Regions from separate parts of the Pseudoalteromonas sp. SWN166 genome, predicted to be linked through region 2. Evidence: predicted binding sites of a transcription regulator. Region 2 holds the regulator's gene; each other region holds the start of a gene.
The links. Region 2 encodes sigma-54, which starts transcription at its own class of promoters, with help from an activator protein. Its sites were predicted from a motif close to GTTGGCACGNNNNTNGNNT; they were not measured.
Positions count from the first base shown of each region.

Region 1: fliS (flagellar export chaperone FliS) is a predicted target of sigma-54. The motif match lies at 2,346-2,364, and genes of this name have one in related genera.
Region 3: I6F49_RS01025 (LiaF domain-containing protein) is a predicted target of sigma-54. The motif match lies at 3,152-3,170, and genes of this name have one in related genera.
Region 4: I6F49_RS07820 (ferritin-like domain-containing protein) is a predicted target of sigma-54. The motif match lies at 4,702-4,720, and genes of this name have one in related genera.

Region 1 covers NZ_JADYXB010000007.1:71,914-77,519, reverse strand. Annotated here, with positions in the region: gene I6F49_RS06120 (IS110 family transposase) at 1-169, opposite strand, end outside; gene I6F49_RS06115 (sigma-54 dependent transcriptional regulator) at 581-2,017, opposite strand; gene fliS (flagellar export chaperone FliS) at 2,474-2,875, shown strand; gene I6F49_RS06105 (hypothetical protein) at 2,884-3,198, shown strand; gene fliD (flagellar filament capping protein FliD) at 3,296-4,729, opposite strand; gene I6F49_RS06095 (flagellar protein FlaG) at 4,788-5,210, opposite strand; gene I6F49_RS06090 (flagellin) at 5,366-5,606, opposite strand, start outside.
Region 2 covers NZ_JADYXB010000008.1:119,747-125,352, forward strand. Annotated here, with positions in the region: gene kdsC (3-deoxy-manno-octulosonate-8-phosphatase KdsC) at 1-188, shown strand, start outside; gene lptC (LPS export ABC transporter periplasmic protein LptC) at 185-739, shown strand; gene lptA (lipopolysaccharide transport periplasmic protein LptA) at 729-1,274, shown strand; gene lptB (LPS export ABC transporter ATP-binding protein) at 1,271-1,996, shown strand; gene I6F49_RS07155 (RNA polymerase factor sigma-54) at 2,066-3,565, shown strand; gene hpf (ribosome hibernation promoting factor) at 3,592-3,879, shown strand; gene ptsN (PTS IIA-like nitrogen regulatory protein PtsN) at 3,884-4,336, shown strand; gene rapZ (RNase adapter RapZ) at 4,356-5,201, shown strand; gene I6F49_RS07175 (HPr family phosphocarrier protein) at 5,244-5,516, shown strand.
Region 3 covers NZ_JADYXB010000001.1:216,957-222,562, reverse strand. Annotated here, with positions in the region: gene I6F49_RS01040 (substrate-binding periplasmic protein) at 71-880, shown strand; gene suhB (inositol-1-monophosphatase) at 927-1,730, opposite strand; gene I6F49_RS01030 (VOC family protein) at 1,986-2,402, shown strand; gene I6F49_RS01025 (LiaF domain-containing protein) at 2,441-3,103, opposite strand; gene I6F49_RS01020 (BON domain-containing protein) at 3,431-3,997, shown strand; gene I6F49_RS01015 (YqaE/Pmp3 family membrane protein) at 4,071-4,229, shown strand; gene I6F49_RS01010 (hypothetical protein) at 4,570-5,067, shown strand; tRNA gene I6F49_RS01005 (tRNA-Ile) at 5,321-5,397, shown strand.
Region 4 covers NZ_JADYXB010000009.1:91,807-97,412, reverse strand. Annotated here, with positions in the region: gene I6F49_RS07835 (FecR family protein) at 1-386, shown strand, start outside; gene I6F49_RS07830 (TonB-dependent receptor plug domain-containing protein) at 396-3,431, shown strand; gene I6F49_RS07825 (ExbD/TolR family protein) at 3,505-3,900, opposite strand; gene I6F49_RS07820 (ferritin-like domain-containing protein) at 4,215-4,658, opposite strand; gene I6F49_RS07815 (LysR family transcriptional regulator) at 4,837-5,606, opposite strand, start outside.

The sequences.
Region 1 (5,606 bases), on a different contig from region 2:
CGAGCTCATTAGCAGCGCTTTTTGTTGTATTTAAAAGCCATTTTTCTATTGCTAAAAAGTCTTGGCGCTTGTTTTTAAATACTTTTGTTTTAATCTTATTTGTAAGCTGGTCTCTCAACCACGATAAATCAATCTTCTCTTTACTAATATCAATGCCGATAAACATCATCTCTACTTACTCCCCTTGTACATACAGCATCTACTTAAATAAAAGTGTGCTTGGATACCATTCAGTTTCTGAGAATAGAAAGTCAGGGCTTTATCTACGGAGCAGTATTAAATACTAGACGCAAAGGCAAGCTCACTGACTTCGATGTGATAAATGATAGCTAATCATTTATCAATGAGAGATACAAGACGCGAAGCTTGCTTGCGTTCAAAAATGAAGTTTTTGGGATGGGTGTTTAAATAATTAAAAGCTTCGCTTTTCACGCGAGCAAGCTCTACGTCTACCGCCAAAGTTTAAGTTTGCGTTTATCTTGTAAACGCGCTGCTTGCAGGCGTGATGGGCAAAGCCCGTAAAGTGATTGCTCACAAATGAATAATAAATAGCGAAAAGTCTTTCACCATTTGCATACTGCTAATCTCGTGAAAGATTATACTTTTTCATTTTCTCAACGAGTGTTGTTCTGCGTACACCTAATATTTCTGCAGCACGCGCTACAACGTAATCATAGCGCTCTAACGCTTGGGTTATTAAGCTTATTTCGAGCTCGGCTAAATAGTCTTTAAGTTCAATACCATCATCTGGTAATAACCCACTACCCGTTTGGCTAAACTCAGCGTCAGGCTCACTTTCGTAATCACTAAAACCGGTGCTAAATATGTCGTTAAAGGCGTCTTTTTCCATTAACTCTTCAGGGTATTCAGGCTCGTAGGCTTCAACTTCAATGTAACGATATTTGTTAGGTAAATCGGGAATATCGACCACTTTCTCAGGAAACATAATAACCATACGTTCCACTAAGTTAGCAAGCTCACGAATATTACCAGGCCAAGCATGTTCTTTTAAACTCTCAACTGCGCGCTCAGTAAACTTAGCGGTAGAACCAGTCTGGTCGTTAACACGGCGCATTAACTCTTTTAAAAGCAGTGGTATATCATCAGCTCGCTCACTCAGCGATGGGTTTTCGATAGGGAATACATTTAAGCGATAATATAAATCTTCCCTAAAACTGCCCTCTTCAATCATTGTTTCAAGATTACGATGCGTGGCCGCAATAACGCGTACATCAGCCTGAATAGCCTTTGTACCACCAACACGCTCGTAGCTGCGTTCTTGCAATACTCGCAGCAACTTAACTTGCATTTGCAGTGGCATATCGCCTATTTCATCTAAAAATAGTGTACCGCCTTGAGCTAGTTCAAATCGCCCTTTACGCGCCGATATAGCACCCGTAAACGCGCCTTTTTCGTGGCCAAATAGTTCGCTTTCGAGCAGCTCTGCCGGAATAGCACCACAGTTAACAGGTACAAACGGTCCATTAATACGCTTTGAAAGCAGGTGAACATTACGGGCAACCACTTCTTTACCTGTGCCTGATTCGCCTAAAATTAAAACATTAGCGTCGGTTTTTGCCACTTGTTCAATTAAAAAACGAACATCTTTTACGGCCTCTGTTTCACCAACAAGTCCGTCAAAAATTTTATGTGGTTTAGTATGCTTATGCTCATTAGGCAGCATACGCTGATACTGCTGGCAATCGTGGAGTAACTGAGTTGTCACTTCGTGATTAAATGGCTCGCAAATAAGCCCCACTACATTAGCGATACTTAATAGTGGTTTTAGCGTTTCGCCAATTAATAAAAAGGGTAGAGTTGGATAGCGTTTAATTAAGCTTTCGTGGTCAAGTGATTGCAACGCTCCTAAAATAATCATGCATTCTTGCTGCTGATATTTTTTACATTCTTGTTCAAAGCAGTCTTCGCTTAATAGTTGAGCAGCTTCACCAATAAAGCCAAGTGAAGCATTTAATCCTATTGCGCGGTTGTTATTATTATCTAAAATCAAGATCATATTTAGCGAGCCGTACTTTCACTAATTTGTATAATTAGTTAAATTGTAAGCCAGTTCAGAATGGATGCAAGCGATAGCGGCAGTTTTTTGACATAAACGCCAAAAAACAGACGGACTAGTTAAGTCAATCATACTTAATAGTTAATCATTAAGTATGGGTTATGGTTTTAACTTAGTTATTGCTTAGCTATTACCTAGCTATTACTTAACTATAACTTAGCCCTAAAAATTAATTTACTCAGGAATAAAAATGCTATTGTTAGTAAATAAACTCAATTATAAATTTAAGTTGAAGTTACAAATGCCGATACATAGATAAGCTAAAATGCTTGGCATTAATATTGCTATGTTCTTATAAAAGTATAAAAGCTTTATTAAATTTTCATATCAGTTTTATATAGAGTTTTTTATATTAGCTTTCACATAATTTTATTGTTTTAAATTTTAGGATTTTCCATGGCTCACATCTCAGTAAAAAAATACGGTCAAGTTCGTGCTAGTAGTATTGCCGAAATGACTCCTTACGAACAAATAAATCTTATATTCAGTAATATTATCGGCCGTTTAGCGGCAACAAAAGGGTTTATTGAGCGCAAAGAAATAGCTAAAAAAGGTGAAAACATTTCAGCCTGTGTTTTATTATTTGGTGCCCTACAAGACGCACTTAATTTAGAAGTAGAGCAAGACCCTAGTATTTCTAACAATTTATTGGCACTTTACGATTACTGCCAACGACGTTTAACGCAAGCAAACATAAACAACGATATTGAAGCAATTACTGAAGTATCAAGTATTGTTAAAGAAATTAAAGAAGGTTGGAATAATATTCCGCTAGATCAACGCAGCCCTGCGGTTTAATTTAAATTATGAACTCGCCAACATCTTCGCAGCAACTAACAAGCCATGCAGAGCAAATACAAGCACTGCTTAGTAAAATTGAAGTGTTAGTAAATGACAATAATGCAGACGAAGCTCCGCCTTTTTTAGACACTTTAAATGCTAAACTAAAGCAATGGTGCGAAAGCAGCGACGGCCCAAGCGCAGAGCAATTAGAATTAATTCAGCTTCGTATAAATACTATTTTAGTAAAAGCAAATAGCGCTAAAAACGAATCGTCAAAAGCTATTATTAAACAAAAAAAATCTGGCAAGGCAATTAAAGCTTATAAAGCAGCCAATTAAAATCCACCTCAAGCAGTAAACATAAAAAAAACCGTTGTAAATAACGGTTTTTTTATGTTTTTTGGTTTAGCTATTAAAACTATATGCTATTTATATATTAAGAGTTATCTCGTACAACCCCAGGCATATTTTCCAGCTGAGCTTGAACATACGTACTGGTGTTATTCAGGCTTGCCACTAATAAATCCATTGCGTTATATTGAGCGTATAAACGAGATGATAGTGACTCCATTTTACTGGCAAGGTCCAAGCGCTGGTCATCTATGTCATCAAGTTGGTTTGTTTTGCTGTCTATGCGGTTTTGGATAATACCGTCAGAGTCGGTGTAAAAGCTCAGCTTTTCGTCAAACGATTGTGCAAATCCATCATCGTCATTACCTACAAAAAACTGCTGCACTAAATTTACATTAGCGTCTATTTGCTCATCTAGTGTTTCTGTATTTAGGGTTAAAACACCGTAGCGGTCTGTTTCGACACCTAATTGCGAAAGCGATAATGAGTTACCATCACCTAAATCAACGGGATTTGTTATTTCGCTACGCAGCTTTGACATAACACCACGAAGTAGCGAGTCACCAGCCATAACGCCTGCACCACCTTCGCCGGAGGCACCTAAATTATTGCTCAGCTCTAAGAGTTCGTTGTAACTTGTAATAAAGCTATTTAAGCCTGTTTTAATATTATTATTATTTTCGGTAACCGATATATCGCTTAAGTCGTCATCAGTGGCATGCAACTTTTTAGCGGTAATATCCACGCCATCAATCACATTAGTAAATTCATTAGTATTGCTTGATACAGTTAACGTGCCATCAATTGTTATTTGCGCATTTTGCGCCGCGTTTACTTCGGTTAAGTTTGTAGTATGGTTTAGTGGGTCGGCGTCAGACACATCGTAAGCTAATCGAGAAAGTCCACCTGTATCGGTATTTGTACCGTCATCGTCTTGTACAGTAATTGTTATTGCGTTGTCTTCACCGGTTTCTTTACTGGTAAGTACTAAATGCTGACCGGTATCACTGGTTATTATAGTTGCAACAACAGAATCATTACTATCACTGCCAGTAAAAGGGCCGTTATTAATTTGGTCGCGTAAATCTTCTAAGGTATTTGTAGCCGATAAAACAGTAGAGAAACTATTGTCGCCCGAGCCTATTGTAATAACACCCGCGCCAATTGCCTCGTCTGCTGCAAACGCAGGGGATGACAACTTATGAGCTTGTGCTAAGGCATCCACTTTTACATTATAACTACCAGGCTGCGCATCTTTATCTGAACTAATTGATATAAAATCATCATTACCTGATGCGGTTCGCTTTTGATAATTATCACTATCACCCAATGCTTCCATTGAGGTTTGTACTTTTTCGAGCGCCGACTTGAGTGCTCCAACGGCTGAAATATCTGTAGTTAATTTGCCTTCAGTAGTATTTAAACGAGCTTCAGCAGGTGCTTGCTCAGCATTTACTAGTGCATCAACAATGTCTGATACAGCTAACCCTGAGCCTAAACCAGTAAACGAAATAGCCATACTTCACCTCTTAAATACTTAAAATAAACTAACTTAAAATAGCAATGTGAATAACTTACTAAACTGTTTGATCAATCAAAATACCTGCCGACTCCGACAATTTAGAAACCAAACTTAATACTTCCTCAGAAGGGTATTGCTTAATAACTTCACCACTGTCTTTATCGAGTACTTTAATTACATCACGACCTGAATCTTCATCCACTTTAAATTGCAAACTTCGGTTCATTTCGCCCATAAAGTCCTGCAATTGTTGCGCCATTTGTTCTAACTGTTCACGCTCTAGTGGCTGAGCAGTTACTTCTTGATTATTTTTTTCGTATTGATTTTGCTGTAATCGTTGTTGATTTAGAGTATCAGCTTGCTTTACATCGTCAATAGCACGCTCCGTTAGCGAACTAGCCGCCTGAACAACCACTTTATCTTCACCCGCTAGCGGAGTTGGTAATGTAACTTCTGCATTGGAATTAATAGTATTCATAACAGATTCCTATTTCTAACTTAATTAAATCAACAATAGCTTAGTTTATACCCTTAAACCACAAAAGGAGGTAGCTAAAGCCACCTCCTTTTTTGTAAAACTAATACTGACTTTATGTACTAGCTAGCTAACCATTAAGCTATTACTTTAACTTATTAACCTAATAAGCTAAGTGCTGCTTGTGGTAACTGATTAGCTTGCGATAAAATAGACGTGCCCGCTTGTTGCAATATTTGGTTTTTAGTCATTTGTGCTGTTTCTGTTGCAAAGTCGGTATCTTGAATACGGCTACGAGATGCTGATACGTTTTCTTGAATGTTAGCAAGGTTACTAATTGTATGACCAAAACGGTTTTGAACCGCACCTAAATCAGCTCGTTGAGAATCAATATCTGCT
Region 2 (5,606 bases):
GTCCTGACATGCCCGTTATGGAATTAGTCGGCTTTGCTGTTGCAGTAAATGATGCTCATCCGCTTATAAAGCGTTTATCACACTATGTAACGCAAATGCCTGGCGGCTTTGGCGCAGTAAGAGAGCTTACCGACTTGCTCATGCTTGAAAATGGTAAAGCATTGACTACACAAGGCACTAGTTCATGAATGCAGCGCGCATAATATTAAGCGTTTTATTCATTAGCTGTATGGTTTGGCTTTGGTACCCTTATTTTACACAAACTAATGTTGCACCTCAGGCTGAGCCTGAAGTTATTGCCAAGCCTGATTACATAGCCATAGAACTCAAACAAACAGCCTATGACGAGCAAGGTAAAATTAGCCACAAAGTAACTGCGGCTAAAATGGAGCTATATCAACAATTAGGTTTTACGTTTTTTGAAAAACCTATTTTTACTTTATATAACGAAAAGCAAACGTGGCAAATAAATGCAGACGAAGCAACATTATACGAAGACAAACAATTAATTTTAGAAGGTAATGTGGTTGCCAAAAACTTAACCGATAACGCCATGATAGACAAAATCAATGCTGATAATATTCAGGTAGATATAAAGCTATTAACAATGCGTTCGGAGCAACCCGTTATCATCACCGGACCCAATTTAAAAATCACCGGTAAAGGCCTAGAAGCCGACTTAAAAACCGAAGTGATAAAACTAATTAACCATACGCGAACCATATACTATGACCAATAAAATATTAAAATCACTTATTATTCCTACACTTATAATAGCGTTTAATAGTAATGCTGCAGAACAAAACTCGCAACCTGCTGCAAATCAAATTTCAATAAGCGCCGATAAGCAAGAAGGCCAATTAAAAGCTAACGTGGGTATTTTTGAGAAAAACGTTGAGATTATTCACGGTAATCGCCGAATTACAGCAGACCGCCTCGAAGTACATAAGCGCGATGAACTTGGTGATAACCAGCAACTATTAATTGCCACGGGTAGCCCTGCTCGCTTTGAAGAGAAGCAATCAGATGGCACAACTATGAGCGCCAGTGCAGACGAAGTTCGTTACGATGTATCTAAACGTTTTTTAACGCTTGTTGGTAATGCACAAGTATCGCAAGCAGGACAAAAAATTAATGCTAAAAGTATTACCTACGATATAGAACAACAGTTAATCAGTGCCGAAAAAGATGAAAACTCAACTGACCGCGTTCACACGATTTTAGTGCCTATCGAAACTAAAAAAAGTAAAAAAGACGATAAAGGTCAACCATGAGTACATTAAAAGCAGAACTATTAGCAAAGAGCTATAAAGGCCGTGAAGTTGTCAAAAACGTCGGTCTTGAAGTAAAAGCTGGCAGTATTGTTGGCTTACTTGGCCCTAACGGCGCAGGTAAAACCACCACGTTTTATATGATTGTGGGACTTGTACCTAGCGACAAAGGTAAAATTTCTATCGATGATAACGATATTACTCTTTTACCTATGCATAGTCGTGCTAGATTAGGCATTGGCTACTTACCACAAGAGTCTTCAATTTTTAGAAAACTGACTGTTTATCAAAACTTAATGGCAATTTTAGAAACACGCAAAGAGTTAAATAAGCAAGCCCGAGAAGACACGCTCGATAAATTATTAGATGAATTTAGCATACAACACATTCGTGATAGCCAAGGTATGGCATTATCGGGTGGCGAACGTCGCCGCGTGGAAATAGCACGTGCGCTGGCAGCCGATCCTAAATTTATATTATTGGATGAACCATTTGCAGGTGTTGACCCGATTTCGGTATTAGATATAAAGAAAATAATAGAACATCTCAAAAATCGTGGGATTGGTGTATTGATTACCGATCATAACGTAAGAGAAACCCTTGATGTTTGTGAAAAAGCCTACATTGTTTCTCATGGGGAGCTGATTGCATCAGGTACTCCAGAACACGTATTAAATGATAAAACAGTACGCGATGTTTACTTAGGCGAGCAATTTAGGCTGTAACATTTACGCCATGTCTTTAAGCATCTGCTAGTATTAATTATAACAACATAAAAGGATTGTTAGAGATACATGAGGCAATCACTACAGCTGCGCATGGGCCAGCAACTTACAATGACTCCACAGCTGCAACAAGCTATTCGTTTGTTGCAACTCAGTACATTGGATCTCCAGCAAGAAATACAAGAAGCTCTCGACAGCAACCCGCTATTAGAGGTTGAAGAACCAGACTATTCCGAAGACGCTGCAGGTAAAAACGAGCAAAAAGCAGATACAGATGACATAACTGTTAGCGCATCTGCCGATGATGCTCCAAGCGAATACGAACAAGATAGTGGTGAAGCACTTGCAAAAGACACGCTAAGTGACGACATGGCTATGGATGTTAGTTGGGATGAGTACATGAGTGCCGCCCCTGCAGCATCATCAGGTCCAATGCCTGAAGACGAATCAATATACCAAGGCGCCTCTACTGAAACGCTTCATGAGTATTTAATGTGGCAATTACAACTAACGCCATTTAGCCCTACCGATGAAGCCATTGCTATTGCTATTGTAGAAGCCGTCGATGATTCAGGCATTTTAACACTAAGCTGCGAAGAAATTTTAGAAAGCTTTAATCAAGAAAACGAAGAAGATAACGAAGTTGAACTTGATGAAATTGAAGCAGTATTAAAGCGCATCCAACTGTTTGATCCTGTCGGTATTGCTGCACGTAGTTTACAAGAGTGTTTATGTATTCAACTTAACCAGTTTGATAAAGAAACACCTTACATTAATGAAACGAAAATGATTTTAACCGAGCATATTGATTTATTAGCAGCTCGTGACTATCGTACATTAATGAAGAAGACTAAGCTCAAAGAAGAAGAGCTTAAAGAAGTAATGACATTAATACATACTCTTAGCCCTAAGCCTGCAGATACTATTGTAAGAGAAGAGTCTGAGTATGTTATTCCTGATGTGTCAGTTAAAAAAATTAAAGGCCGCTGGGTTGTTGAGTTAAACCCAGATAGCATGCCTAAAATTCGTGTTAATAGCCAATACGCTGCAATGTCTCGCACTGTAAAATCCAGTGGTGACAGCCAGTTTATTCGCTCACATTTACAAGAAGCTAAATGGTTTATTAAAAGCTTAGAAAGTAGAAACGACACACTATTAAAAGTAACTAATTGCATTGTTAAGCAGCAACAAGGCTTTTTTGAACACGGCCCTGAAGCCATGAAACCAATGGTCTTAAATGATGTTGCTGAAATGGTAGAAATGCACGAATCAACAATTTCGCGCGTAACAACTCAAAAATATATGCACACACCCCGTGGTATATTTGAGCTTAAATACTTTTTCTCAAGCCATGTAAGCACCGAAAATGGAGGTGAATGCTCATCTACAGCAATACGTGCGCTTATCCGAAAATTAATCGCAGCAGAAAACTCAGCAAAACCATTGAGTGATAGCAAAATAGCGGATATATTGGCTGAGCAAGGAATTAAAGTAGCGAGACGTACAATCGCAAAATACCGCGAGTCTCTGGCTATTCCACCGTCAAATCAACGTAAAAGCTTGATTTAAGACGCTAAACAAAGAGGGTAATGCTTATGCAACTAAACTTAACTGGTCGTCACGTAGAATTAACCGATTCATTAAGAGACTATATTAATACTAAATTTGCGAAGCTAGAAAGACACTCTGATCATATTAATAATGTTCATGTCATTCTTGATGTAGAAAAACTAAATCAAAAAGCAGAAGCGACAATACACGTAAGTGGCGCCGAACTCTTTGCCTCTACAGAACATCAAGATATGTATGCCGCCATTGACTCGTTGATCGACAAGCTAGATCGCCAAGTAATTAAACACAAAGAGAAGCTTGCTCGACACTAATATGATGAAATTAAGCTCACTTATATGCCAGGACTGCAGCAAAGCTGCGGTCCTTTTTAATAGCAAAAAAAGGATTTTAGAGTTCATTAGCGAACTTGCTCACGCTAAACTTCCATACCTACCGCAACAAGACATTCTAACTGCTTTAATGAGTAGAGAGAAATTGGGTAGTACAGGTATAGGGCGTGGCATTGCGATTCCTCACGGAAGAATGAGCGGTGCAGAAGAGCCTTTGGCTTTAGTGCTCGTTAGCGAAACGCCAATAAATTTTGATGCTATAGATAACCGCCCTGTTGATATTTTCGTCGCACTCATCGTACCAGATGGAGATAACCAGCAGCACTTAAAGACTCTAGCTACCATTGCTGATAGACTCAATAACAAAGATTTTTGTAAGCAGTTACGTAGTGCAAAATCAGATGCTGAACTTTACCAAGTTATTGTTGATCAATCGTAGTTTTATTAAAGGGTGATAAATGGAGTTAATTATCATAAGTGGCCGTTCTGGTTCTGGGAAATCGGTTGCTTTACGCGTTGTAGAAGATTTAGGTTATTATTGCGTAGATAATATTCCAGTAAACCTACTGCCTTCATTAGTGCGCAGTGTATCTGATAGCTACGATAGAATTGCTGTCAGCATTGATGTTCGAAACATTCCTAAAGAGCAGGAAGAATTTAACGATATTCTTGAATACCTACCTGATTTTGCAAAACCTACATTATTTTATTTAGACAGCGACGATCAAACATTGATCAAACGCTTTTCTGAAACACGCAGATTACACCCATTATCAATAGATTCACTGCCTCTGGATTTAGCCATCAAAAAAGAAAAAGAATTACTTGATGTATTAATCACCCGCGCCGACTTTATGATAGACACGACTGACTTAAGCGTTCATCAACTCGCTGAATCTATTCGTGAAAAGATTTTAGGTAAAAAAGATAAGCAACTTATTGTCACGTTTGAATCGTTTGGTTTTAAACACGGTATCCCAAAAGAAGCAGACTATGTATTTGATGCACGCTTTTTACCAAACCCTCATTGGGAGCCTGAATTAAAGCCTTTAAATGGGTTAGATCAACCTGTTAAAGATTATTTGGCTAGTCATAGTATTGTGCAAAAGTTCACATGGCAAATTCAAACATTTGTACAAACGTGGTTGCCGCACTTAGAGAGAAATAACCGCAGTTATTTGACCATTGCCATTGGGTGTACGGGCGGTCAACATCGCTCTGTATATTTAGCGCAAACTATTGGTGAAAGTTTTGCAATGACACACCCCAATGTAAAAATTCGCCATCGCGAACAAGAAAAATAATATAGCTGAATAATCACCTGTTCAGCTTAGGTAGAGTAACTTATGCATTGTGAAGACACTTTTTTAATAAAAAACAAATTAGGATTACACGCCAGAGCAGCCACCGTACTTGCCCAATTGGCAGTGCAGTTTGATGCTACAATTACATTATTTCAAGATGACAAAGAAGCCGCAGGCGATAGCGTACTTGCACTCATGTTACTTGAAAGTAGCCAAGGCAAAGAAGTTAAAGTTGTATGTAAAGGCCCTGATTCTGAGCAAGCTTTACATGCTGTTGGAGAATTGATAGCACAACGCTTTAATGAACAAGAGTAATCTGTTTTATAAAAACAACACTCGCATTACTAATGCCTCAACTAAAACAGATATATAAAATAAATATGGTTAGTGACGCCAGTTAACTCA
Region 3 (5,606 bases), on a different contig from region 2:
AAAGGGGGCTCTTGAAGCGCTTATCCTTTCAGCCAATAAATAGGTAATTTAAATAAAGTAGGTAATTATTATGTTGCCAATAAAACTTTCTATTAGTGTGTTAAGTCTGTTTATAAGTTTTGCACTTATGGCGCAAGAGCAAATAATTAATGTAGCTCAAAAGCAAGATACCCAAAATGCCCGAGAAGAGTATCTCAATGAGTTACTGGTACGTGCACTGGAAAGCGTAAACTACCCCGGTGTTATCCGAATGATCCCCATATCAGATCTGCAAAAGCGTAAGTTAATAAACCTAGATGATAGCGAATTGGATATGTATTGGAGTATGAGCAGCCCAGAGCGAGAGGCGCTTGCCTTAGCTATTAAAATACCGCTATTTAAAGGTTACATAGGAAAGCGGGCTTTACTCACTAATAAACAAAATGTAGCACGTTTTAAAAACGTAAAAACTCTTGAGCAGCTAGGAGAGTTTTCAGCAGTACAAGGCCATAACTGGCCGGATACAAGAATCATGTCGTATAACGGATTACATGTAAGGCCGCTTACTAACTACCAAGCCATGTTCACTTTAACGAGCCGAGGGCGAATAGATTACTTTCCTCGCTCGTTTATTGAGGTTAACTCTGAGCTTATTGAAAACAAACAAAGTAATTTAGTAATCGTGCCTAATTTATACATAAGTTATCCAACCGGTATTTATTACTTTGTGACAAAGAGTAAACCTGAATTGGCGAAGGCAGTTGAAGAGGGCTTGATAAAAATGCAAGAAAACGGTGAGTTTGACGCATTATTTAATGAATACTTCGCAAAGGGTTTAAATACCCTACCTTATACAAAAGGCAAAACGGTTGAAATTAAGCTCGATAACCCTTATTTTTAGGCACAAAAAAAGGAGCCTAGGCTCCTTTTTTTCATCATGCTATTTATTAGCGAAGTAACGACTCAGGTAATACTGGACGAATTTCGCGAACAATTGCTTGAGTCAGTTTTGGTGAGCCACAGATGATATTGCCGCTGTGGTTATAGTTATTACCACCAGCGAAATCTACAACCATACCGCCAGCTTCTTTAACCATAAGTTCGCCTGCAGCAGAGTTCCAAGGTTTTAAGCCGATTTCAAAAAATCCATCAACACGGCCAGCGGCAACGTATGCCATATCTAAAGCAGAACAACCTGCACGGCGAATGTCTGCAGTGTGTACAAACAGTGCTTTAAACGCTTCTGTGTATGCATCCATGTGGTTTTTGTTTTTGAAAGGAAAACCTGTAGCAAGTACAGTGCCTGCAAGAACTGTAGTTTTGCTAACACGTAGACGTTTGCTGTTTAACTGAGTGCCTTGACCGCGAGAAGCAGTGAAAAGCTCACCACGAATTGGATCATAAATAACAGCTTGGTCTAAACGACCTTTAACTTTAAGTGCGATAGAAACCGCGTAATGAGGGATGCCTTTGATGAAGTTAGTTGTTCCATCGATAGGATCTACAATCCATTGGTAATCATCATCCTTGCCTTTATGCTCACCTAGTTCTTCACCAACAATAGAGTGAGTAGGGTAAGACTGTAAAATAGTGTCACGAATTACGGCTTCGGCTTCTTTATCAATGTTAGTTACTAAGTCGTTAGCGCCTTTTTGTTGCACTTCAACTTTTGATAAATCTTCACTTGCGCGAAGTAAAATTTTGCCTGCGTTGCGCGCAGCGCGAACCGCAATGTTTAACATTGGATGCATGGTATTACCTTTGGGTTGTAAAAGAACGTTTATATATTTCAGCCGGCATATTTTAGCGACTTTTGACATAAAGTAAACAATAAACCCTAAATACTTATGTTTGTTTTTTATACAAGATTAAAAAGTGTATATATTTTTTCAAGATAATAATTAAGTCACAGGCCCTAATTAAATCGAATTAATTTTAAATAACACTTTACCTAAAGCTAGCTTGAGGTTTTATCGTGCTGTTTACTTAATTGATAGGACAACATTATGTATTTAGAGCACGTAAACTTAGTCGCGAGTGATATAGATAGTATGCTTAAATTTTATCGCGCTGTATTTCCGCATTGGTCAATCAGAAGTGAGGGTAGAGGTGATTGGCACGGAAAACCAAGACACTGGGTACACTTTGGAGATGACACGCATTACATTGCGATAAGCGACCATGGTGAAGGTGAAAACAGAAACTTATCGGGCCATCAAGTTGGTTTTGCACACTTTGCTTATGTGACTAATAACTTAAATGAGGTAGTGATACGCTTAAATAAAGCGGGTTTTCGGATAAGTAAGCAAGGTAGTGAGAATCCTTTCAGAAAGAATGTCTACTTTATTGATCCCGCTGGGTTTGAGGTGGAATTTGTAGAGTATTTAAGTGATATACCAAGCGAGCGAAATAACGATTTATAACAGGTTAAGCACCGCAAAGAGCGGTGCTTAAGCAAGCTTTATGAACGATTATTTCCAGCGCCTAATTGTGTTTTTAGCTCATTAGCAAAACTCATAAACTTTTCTTTAATAGTCCGTTTTATTTTTATTTCGACAGAGCCCATTACCGCTTTACCTTCAATATGAATAGTCGGGCCTTGGCGCTTGTTAAGTGATACCGATTTATTTTCAAGGCTGCTTAATATACAAAACATTTTGGAGACTACGTTTACATGCTCTGGTACATATATTTCATCGCTACCAAAAATACAGTTAACGTGAATAGTTACATTTTGATGCGCAAAAATGGCATCGGTAAAATCGAGCACCACCGATCCCATAAAATTACTGAGGTAAATGTTTTTTGGTACTACCCACTGGCCGCTTCGCTCGTTAGAGCCTAAAATACTGCGTAGTGTAAAGTCATCATCACTGTTTTGTTGTGCACTATAGTGTGGAGAAAATTGCGACTGTTTTTCTGCTTTATATTGCTGGTCTGTATTAAGTGTTAAATCCTCTACTAAGGCTAAAAGAGCTTCGTTGTTAGATGCATCCATCGCGTCATCTAAACGTCTCTCAAATGCATCAACTGAAATAACCCCATGACTGTAATTATAAATTAATTGATCAATCACCTGTTCGCGTACTTGCTCTATTGGACGGTCTTCAACTTTTACAGACATGAGATATTCCTTATTATATTTACTATTGATACTTATCTTAATGTTTAATTGCAAACCGCGTACCAAATATAATTACTTTAATTATCAATTGGTTATTTTTTAATGGTGTTTTTTTCTTTGTTATATTAACGATAGATTAACCAAAAGAGCAATTATCTAGCTATTTTCACTATTTGAGAAAGTTTTACCGAGTAGCCTGTAAATAGTTACACAGCTATAGTTAAAGCTTTATCGCAAAACAACCTAAGCAATTGAATTTTAAGAGTAAGTAAACTTGGCCTAAAGCTCGCATAAGTTAAAGTGTCTTTAATCAAAAGGAGAAAGATTATGAAAACATTTAACAAATCTATTATCGCAGCTTTAGTTCTTGGTACTACGGCTATGGGTGCCCAAGCGAACAGCTGGGAAAACGAAAGTAAAGATGCTTGGATTGATGGTAAGGCAGAAACAGTTCTTCTTATGAACACTAATCTAAACAACTTTGACATTAACACTGATGTAAAAAATGGCAAGGTAGTACTTACAGGTAAAGTTAATAGCGAGCTTGATAAAGAGCTAGCAGAAGAACTTGTACTTAGCCTAGATGGCGTATCCGATGTTGAAAACAGCCTTACCGTTGTTAAAAGCATGGACACAAAAGATAGAAGCAAAGACATGATGGACGATGATGATAACGACCTAACGGACGCTAAAATCACCACTGTAATTACAACTCGCTTCCTGTTTGACTCGGAAGTTGGTGGTACAGACATCGATGTTGATACCGATAACGGTGTAGTGACTCTTAATGGCTCAGTAGAGTCTGAAGCTGAAAAGCAGTTAGCAGTTAAAATTGCTAAAAATGCTGAAGATGTTCGTGACGTAGTTGATAAGTTAACTATTGTTGCTGAATAACACAGTTATAGTTAAGGCCCAGTAAAGCTGGGCTTTACCCCTTTCTAATGCTTAATTTAAATGGAGTTTGGTCATGGATATTATCCGTATAATATTTTCAGTTTTATTACCGCCAGTGGGTGTATTTTTGCAAGTTGGCTTAGGTATGCATTTTTGGTTAAATATTTTATTAACACTGCTAGGTTATTTCCCAGGGTTAATACATGCAATCTACATTATTGCGAAAAAATAATGACACATTATATATTGTGTAAGCCGACTGCTGAGGTTTAGCTAAATACTTCAGTACCGATCGGCTCACAATATTAGTTTTTAAAGTAAACATTTTTTAATTTACTCAAACTAAGTGATTTATTTCTTGTAACTCGCTCCCAACATTCCCCCAGCTATTATTTACTTCAATTAAGCTTTCTAACTAACAGCAGTGTTCTGATTCTGTATTGATGCCATTTAGGAAATATTTAACATTAGTTTGTTTATATATCTACAATACGCGATTAATTACTCTATTATTTAGTGACAATATTACCATCACTTCTAAACCAAGTTTTTACACATATTGAGGTAGTTAATTGAATATTCGACTTATAATGTCAGGTGTTGTGTCATTCGTTTTTTATTTTAGTTGGGCCTACTGGGCAAATAATGCGGTAGACATTGCAAAATCGGTCACGCTTCAAGCTGCATTAGTGCAAGGCTTGTATAGTGGATTTGTAACGCTGTTTTTTACTTTTATTTTAGAAAAGGTCGTCAACAAGTATAAGTCGAGTTATGTAGCGCTTGCATTTGTAACTCCGATTATTTGTATGTTTCATTCTAAAACACCACAAAACGTAGCAATACGACAAAGCTTTAATAATGCAATTAACTCCAGCGCCTCATATTTAAACAACAAAAAAATAGCTGGAGTACTTTTTGCGCCTGTAATTCCGATTACTGTTCAATCGAGCTTAGTAATTCTGGTGAATGTAATTAATCAGACACCTAATTTGGCACTTACAGTAGCCCCAAGCATATTTTTTACAGCCTTGTATGCCTACACATATATGTTAGCTTTACTTAAAAAGTAGAGCGTTAAATATAAAAGACTGATGTGGGAGGAAGGTTTTTATAATTTAATGCAGTGAATATCATGGGAAATATCTTACATTTTATGTTTATATCCGCATAAAAGATTACTATTTAAGCAGTTAGCTTACTGATTGTTAAAATAAAGGTGTTTGGTAGTGACAAGCACCTAAAAAGTTTTTATACTGCAACCCGCTTTAGTCGCTCTGTGACTGAACGCTTCAAAAATTAGCTGCCTAGCAGTTATATAAAGTTGGCCCCTTAGCTCAGTTGGTTAGAGCACACGACTCATAATCGTTAGGTCCCCAGTTCGAGTCTGGGAGGGGCCACCACTTTTACAAGCTTTCCAAGTAAATACCTACTCAAATTATTCAAAGCTACATGAATTTAATTTCGTGTTATTTATTATTTTTTAGTTACCCCTAATAATAAACGTAATCTAAATAAAGTTAATCCATAGATTAAGCTAAGCTTTCTTAAATTAGAAAGAGTGCAAATACATTATTAAATTTCAGCGTTAGATCAGATGCTATGTATGCTC
Region 4 (5,606 bases), on a different contig from region 2:
ATCAACTTGCAGATAACAGCACGCAAAAAATTCGTCAAATTAATGCCAATATTGTTACCTCAGGCGAAAAAGTAATTATAGAGCAAAGCGTTACAAAACCAATTACCCAGCTTTCAATGAACGACGTACAACGCGATTTGGCATGGCAAAATGGCATGCTTATTTTTAATGGAGAAGAGCTAAGTGATGCGTTAAATGAAGTAAGTCGCTATACCGCCACACGTTTTGAGCTTTCATCAGACGAGCTCGCCAGTATTAAAGTAGCTGGGGTATTTAAAGCAGGTGACGTTGAAGGTTTACTAGAGAGTTTACAGACTAATTTTTCTATTGATCATGAGCGTTTAGGTGAGCATGTAGTAACGCTAAAACACCATACAGAATCATAAGTAGACGTTATGAAAATCAGACTAATGCTAGCTAAAGTTGCACCTATAAAGATTAAACGTAAAAAAAACATTAAAAAAAAGAAACAAAAGCATAGAGGATTTTTGTTTGTCAGCTGTTTATATAAGTTGCGCAGTAACCAAACGCATTTATTGAGTGGATTGAGTGTGCTTGTACCGGCTATTTTTAGCTTGAGTGTACAAGCCGCAACTCAAACCACTGGGCAAATGGTGCAATTTGATATAAAAGCGCAGCGAGCAGACAAAGCCTTAATTGAATATGCTAAACAAACAGAGCAAACCGTGGTGTTTTCTTATGAGTTGGCAAAGCAGTATGATGCAAATTCAGTTTATGGATTTTACACTCAGCTAGATGCCCTAGAGGCATTACTAGGTGGGACTGAGCTCGATGCGGTTGTTGATCAAAATGGTTTACTGAGTATAAAACTCAAACAAATCAACAGGAATGATAACAACATGATGAAGCTTTCAGCGGTCAGTGCAGCAGTATTACCAGCTTTACTTGCAGTAAATTCGCAAGGTGTAAACGCAGCAGAAGAAGTCGCTCAAGAAAAAATTGAAAAAATTGCTATTGTCGGTAGCCGTGTAGCAGGACGTTCAGTTGAAGATTTACCCGTTCCAGTAGATATCTTAAGTGCAGAAGCGCTTGAAAATACAGGCCAAACAGAAGTTGGTCGTATGCTACAGTCTATCGCCCCTTCATTTAACTTTTCAAGCTCTGCAATTAGTGACGGTACTGATGCTTTAAGACCTGCGACACTTCGCGGTTTGGGCCCCGATCAAACATTGGTTTTAATTAACGGCAAACGTCGTCACCAAGCAAGTATTATTCATATTAATGGTTCTGTTGGGCGTGGTACCGCAGGTACTGACATGAATGCAATTCCAGCCTCTGCAATTAAACGCATTGAAGTATTACGTGATGGCGCTGCTGCTCAGTATGGTTCTGATGCAATTGCAGGTGTTATTAATATTGTGCTTAAAGATGGTAGCGAAGGTGGTAAAGCGGCTATTAACTACGGTCAATATTCTGAAGGCGATGGCGAAACCATTAACCTTGATTTTAATAAAGGCTTTGCGCTAGGTGATGACGGTTATTTAAATACAACTATCAATTACCGTGACCGTGCACCGACTAACCGTGCAGGTTTACATGGCTCTTGTCAGTTTTATGGTTGTACAGAACTAAGTGACGGTACTTTACTTGCTGGCGATCCGCGTGAGCTGACAGCCGATCGTGATACTTTTAGAATTGGTGATGCTGATTCGCAGCAGTTTGGTTTAACAATTAATACCGGTTACGAGTTAGGTGATGGCGAGCTTTACGGCTTTATTACTTACTCAACACGCGAAAACGAGTCGGCTGCATTTTTCCGTCATAACGCAAATGCTGGTGGTAACCCTGTACTGCAAGATAACGATGCGACTATACCGCTAGGCTTCTTACCAAAAATTAATACAACTATCGACGATATCTCGTACAACTTTGGTTATAAAACTGAGTTTGATAACGATGCAAGCCTTGATTTATCATACACCTACGGTGAAAACAGCATTGATTACACGACAAGTGACACTATCAATGCCTCATACGCTAACTTTTTACGTTATGACCAAGGTTTAAGTGCTGCTGATATTCGTACAACTATCCCACGTGAAGCGTACGCTTACGGCATGGAATTATCACTGCAAACAATCAATATTGATTTTACGCAAAACTTTGATGATTATTCTTTAGCAATGGGTGCTGAAATCCGTACTGACGAATATCGCATTTTAGAAGGCAATGAGTACGCATACCGCGATTACGATACAACCAACGGTGTAAGTATTTACAACGGCTTAAGTGGTGGTGTTGGCTCTGAAGATGCATCAGGTGGTTCACAAGGGTTTGGTGGTTCAGCTCCTGCATCATCAGTTGATGAATCGCGTGATGTAATTTCATTTTACGTAGATGCAGAAGCTTATGTGATTGAAGATGTAATTTTATCGGGTGCACTTCGCTACGATAACTACAAAGGCTTTGGTGATACAGTAAACTTTAAGCTTGCTGGTAACTGGTCTGTAACCGACGATATTTCACTACGTGGTGCATTAAGCTCAGGTTTTAGAGCGCCTTCAATGCAGCAGCTTTACTTTAATAACGTAAGTACGCAATTTGTTGTTGGTACTAATGGTAATTTAGTTGCAGAAGAGGTTGGTACATTTAGAAATGATTCAACACTTGCGCAAAGCTTAGGTATTCCAAAGCTTAAAGAAGAAAAATCACAAAACCGTAGTTTAGGTATTGTATATAACGTTACAGATAATATTAATGTAACCGTTGATTACTACTCAATTGATATTGACGACCGTATTGTAATTAGTGACCGCTTAGGTAAAGGTTTATCTACAAGCCTTGATGCTGCACTGAATAGTGCGGGTGCTGGCGTAGGTCAGTTCTTCTTAAATGGTGCTGATACAGAAACTCGTGGTGTTGATTTTGTAGCAACGTGGAACACTGAAGGTTTAGGAGGCACGCTTGATTTTACACTTGCAGCTAACTTTACTAAAACAGATGTTGTATCGTTATTTTCGCCTGCTGGCTCAAGCCTTGAGACAGTAAATGTAGACGATATATTTTCAGCTGAAGACATCTCTATTATTGAAGAGTGGCAACCAGAGGATCGTATTAACTTAAGTGCGCTTTATCAACGTGACGATTGGACAGTTAACCTTTCACTTAATCGTTTTGGTGAGTACACAGTAGAAGATGGTGGTCGTCAAACGTATGGGGCAGAGATTTTAACTGACGTTAAAGTTAACTACTTCGTTACTGAAGATTTGTCGGTAAACATTGGTGCAAACAACTTGTTTGACGTTTATCCAGATAAAAACGAAATAGGTAACTCTCGCTCAGGTACTATTGTAGATGCTAGTGGCAACACAGTAATAAGTAGTTCAGGTGTGTTTGACTACTCACGTCGCTCGGCTCCATTTGGTTTTAACGGTGCTTACTACTACGTAGGTGCAGAATACCGTTTTTAATTAATAACACTCCCTTTCGTTATTTAACTCAAAGGGCCGTAAGGCCCTTTTTTTGGTTTTAGCTTGGATTGATTTATTGAGAAATCAAACTTATTGAATAATCATCGTATTGCTTAATATTATTCATTACACTCATTAAAGTATTATGTGTACTGTTTTCGTCTGCGGTTATAAGTACCGTACTTATTTCATATTTAGCCGCGAACATCGCTAAATTAGTCGCAACTTGCTCTAAATCAATTAACCTCCCTGAAAAATATACTCCGTTACTTTCATCAATTCTAAATAAAGCATTTTTAACAGGCTTATCTATTTGAGGGCTGTCGAGTGGCCGGTTTAATTCAATAGCCACAGGTTTTACAAAAGATGTAGTTACAATAAAGAAAATTAGTAATATGAACACTATGTCTAACATCGGGGTCATATCTACATCAGCATTATTTTGCAGTTTAGTTAGTTTACTTTTCATATTAGACCTTATTTTTAATTAAATGCTGCGGCGCCACAGCAAGGTTTTAGGTACCTATTAACAAAATTAGCACAGCAAAAATAAAGCGTAGTTAAATAAATATTCTAATAACATTAAATATTTGTATTCATTATGTATTTAAAATGTGGCGAAATAAGGTTGTGTTTATACCAATTTGCTTATATATGGGGTCTATTTAACATCGTTATAGTGTAATTTAATTCGTTAAATTGCTTAAATATCTATGCAGGTTGGTATTAGAGGCAATAAAAAACCCAGCGCTAGGCTGGGTTCTATTTATGCGTTATGTAAGCTTAATGCTTTTGCATACGGCTCATTTCTGCATGGCAGCTTTGCATTGTTAATAATGTTTTAGCGAGTGCAGCTTCGCAATCAGCCGGTTGTGGTTTATCCATAGCGGCTTTAATTTCTGCAAGCGTTTTATCTTCTACTTCTTCAAGCTCTTTTACATAGGTGCTGTCGTTATGTGAGGTGAATGTAGTAAGTAAGGCTGTATATGCACGTCGTGCTTCAACTGCGAAGGATGAACCATCTTCGCGTTCGCCTTTTTCGTTAATTGCATAGGGCTGCAAGCGCTCAACACTCACTTTTCGGGCATCTATCATACGCTGAAAAAGGGCGCCAATAGCTGGGTCTTCAACTTTTTCCTGTGCTTTTTGATAAAAATCGATGCCGCTGTTCATAACTTGAATGATGTCAGTAATATGATTTACTTCTGATCCTTGATGGGTGTTCATAATGACCTCTTTAATTAAATGAATGTATAGTTAAATTTAATTAAAGCAAGGTGTGTTCCAAGTTAACGCCTTGTTTTAAGTCTTTGCTTTTTAACGTTTTATTTTTTATTTTTGGAGTTGCTAGGTTAACAGATCAAGTATTAACCTAGCAATTTTTACATCATATTGTGTAATAAAGTTATTTTAGCTCTTCAGCTACTTCAGCTACTTTTTGACGTAACCAAATGTGACTCGCATCGCGATGTAACAGTGGGCTCCAAATCATATCAAGCTCAAAAGGAGGAATAGGGAACGGCGGCTCTAAAATTTTAAGCCCCGGATCATCTAAATATATATTTGCGGCTTTTGAAGGAAGGGTCGCAATCAAATTTTTCTCTTTAGCTAAATGAATCGCTACATGGTAGTTACGCGTAAAAGTGGCAATGTTACGATGCTTACCAAAGTGAGCAAGTGCTTCGTCAACCCAACCAAGTTTTTGCACATCTTTAGGGTCCATACCTACACCTACGCCAAAACCTGTTTTACTCACCCATATATGGCGTGCTTTTAAGTAGCTGTCGAGGCTAAAGTTTTCAATAATAGGGTTGTCGGCCTTAACTAAGCAGCAAAAACTGTCTTTCCAAATGCGTTTATGATGAAAAGACTGAGGTAAGTTTTCAAAACGGTTGATTGCCATATCTACTTTACCGTTTTCTACGTCATGAAAGGTTACATCACTTGGGGTAAGTATATCCAAAGTAGTGTCTGGAGCTTCGTCGTGCAATTTACTAAGTAGTTTTGGGGCTAATGTACTTGCCGCGTAATCACTGGCCATGATTCTAAACACACGTTTACTTTGGCTTGCCTCAAATTCTCGATTAGGTGCTAGAGTTTCTTCAAGCGTCATTAATATGCCACGTATTACAGGCTGTAACTCCAAAGCGCGCTCTGTCGGGACCATACCATCGC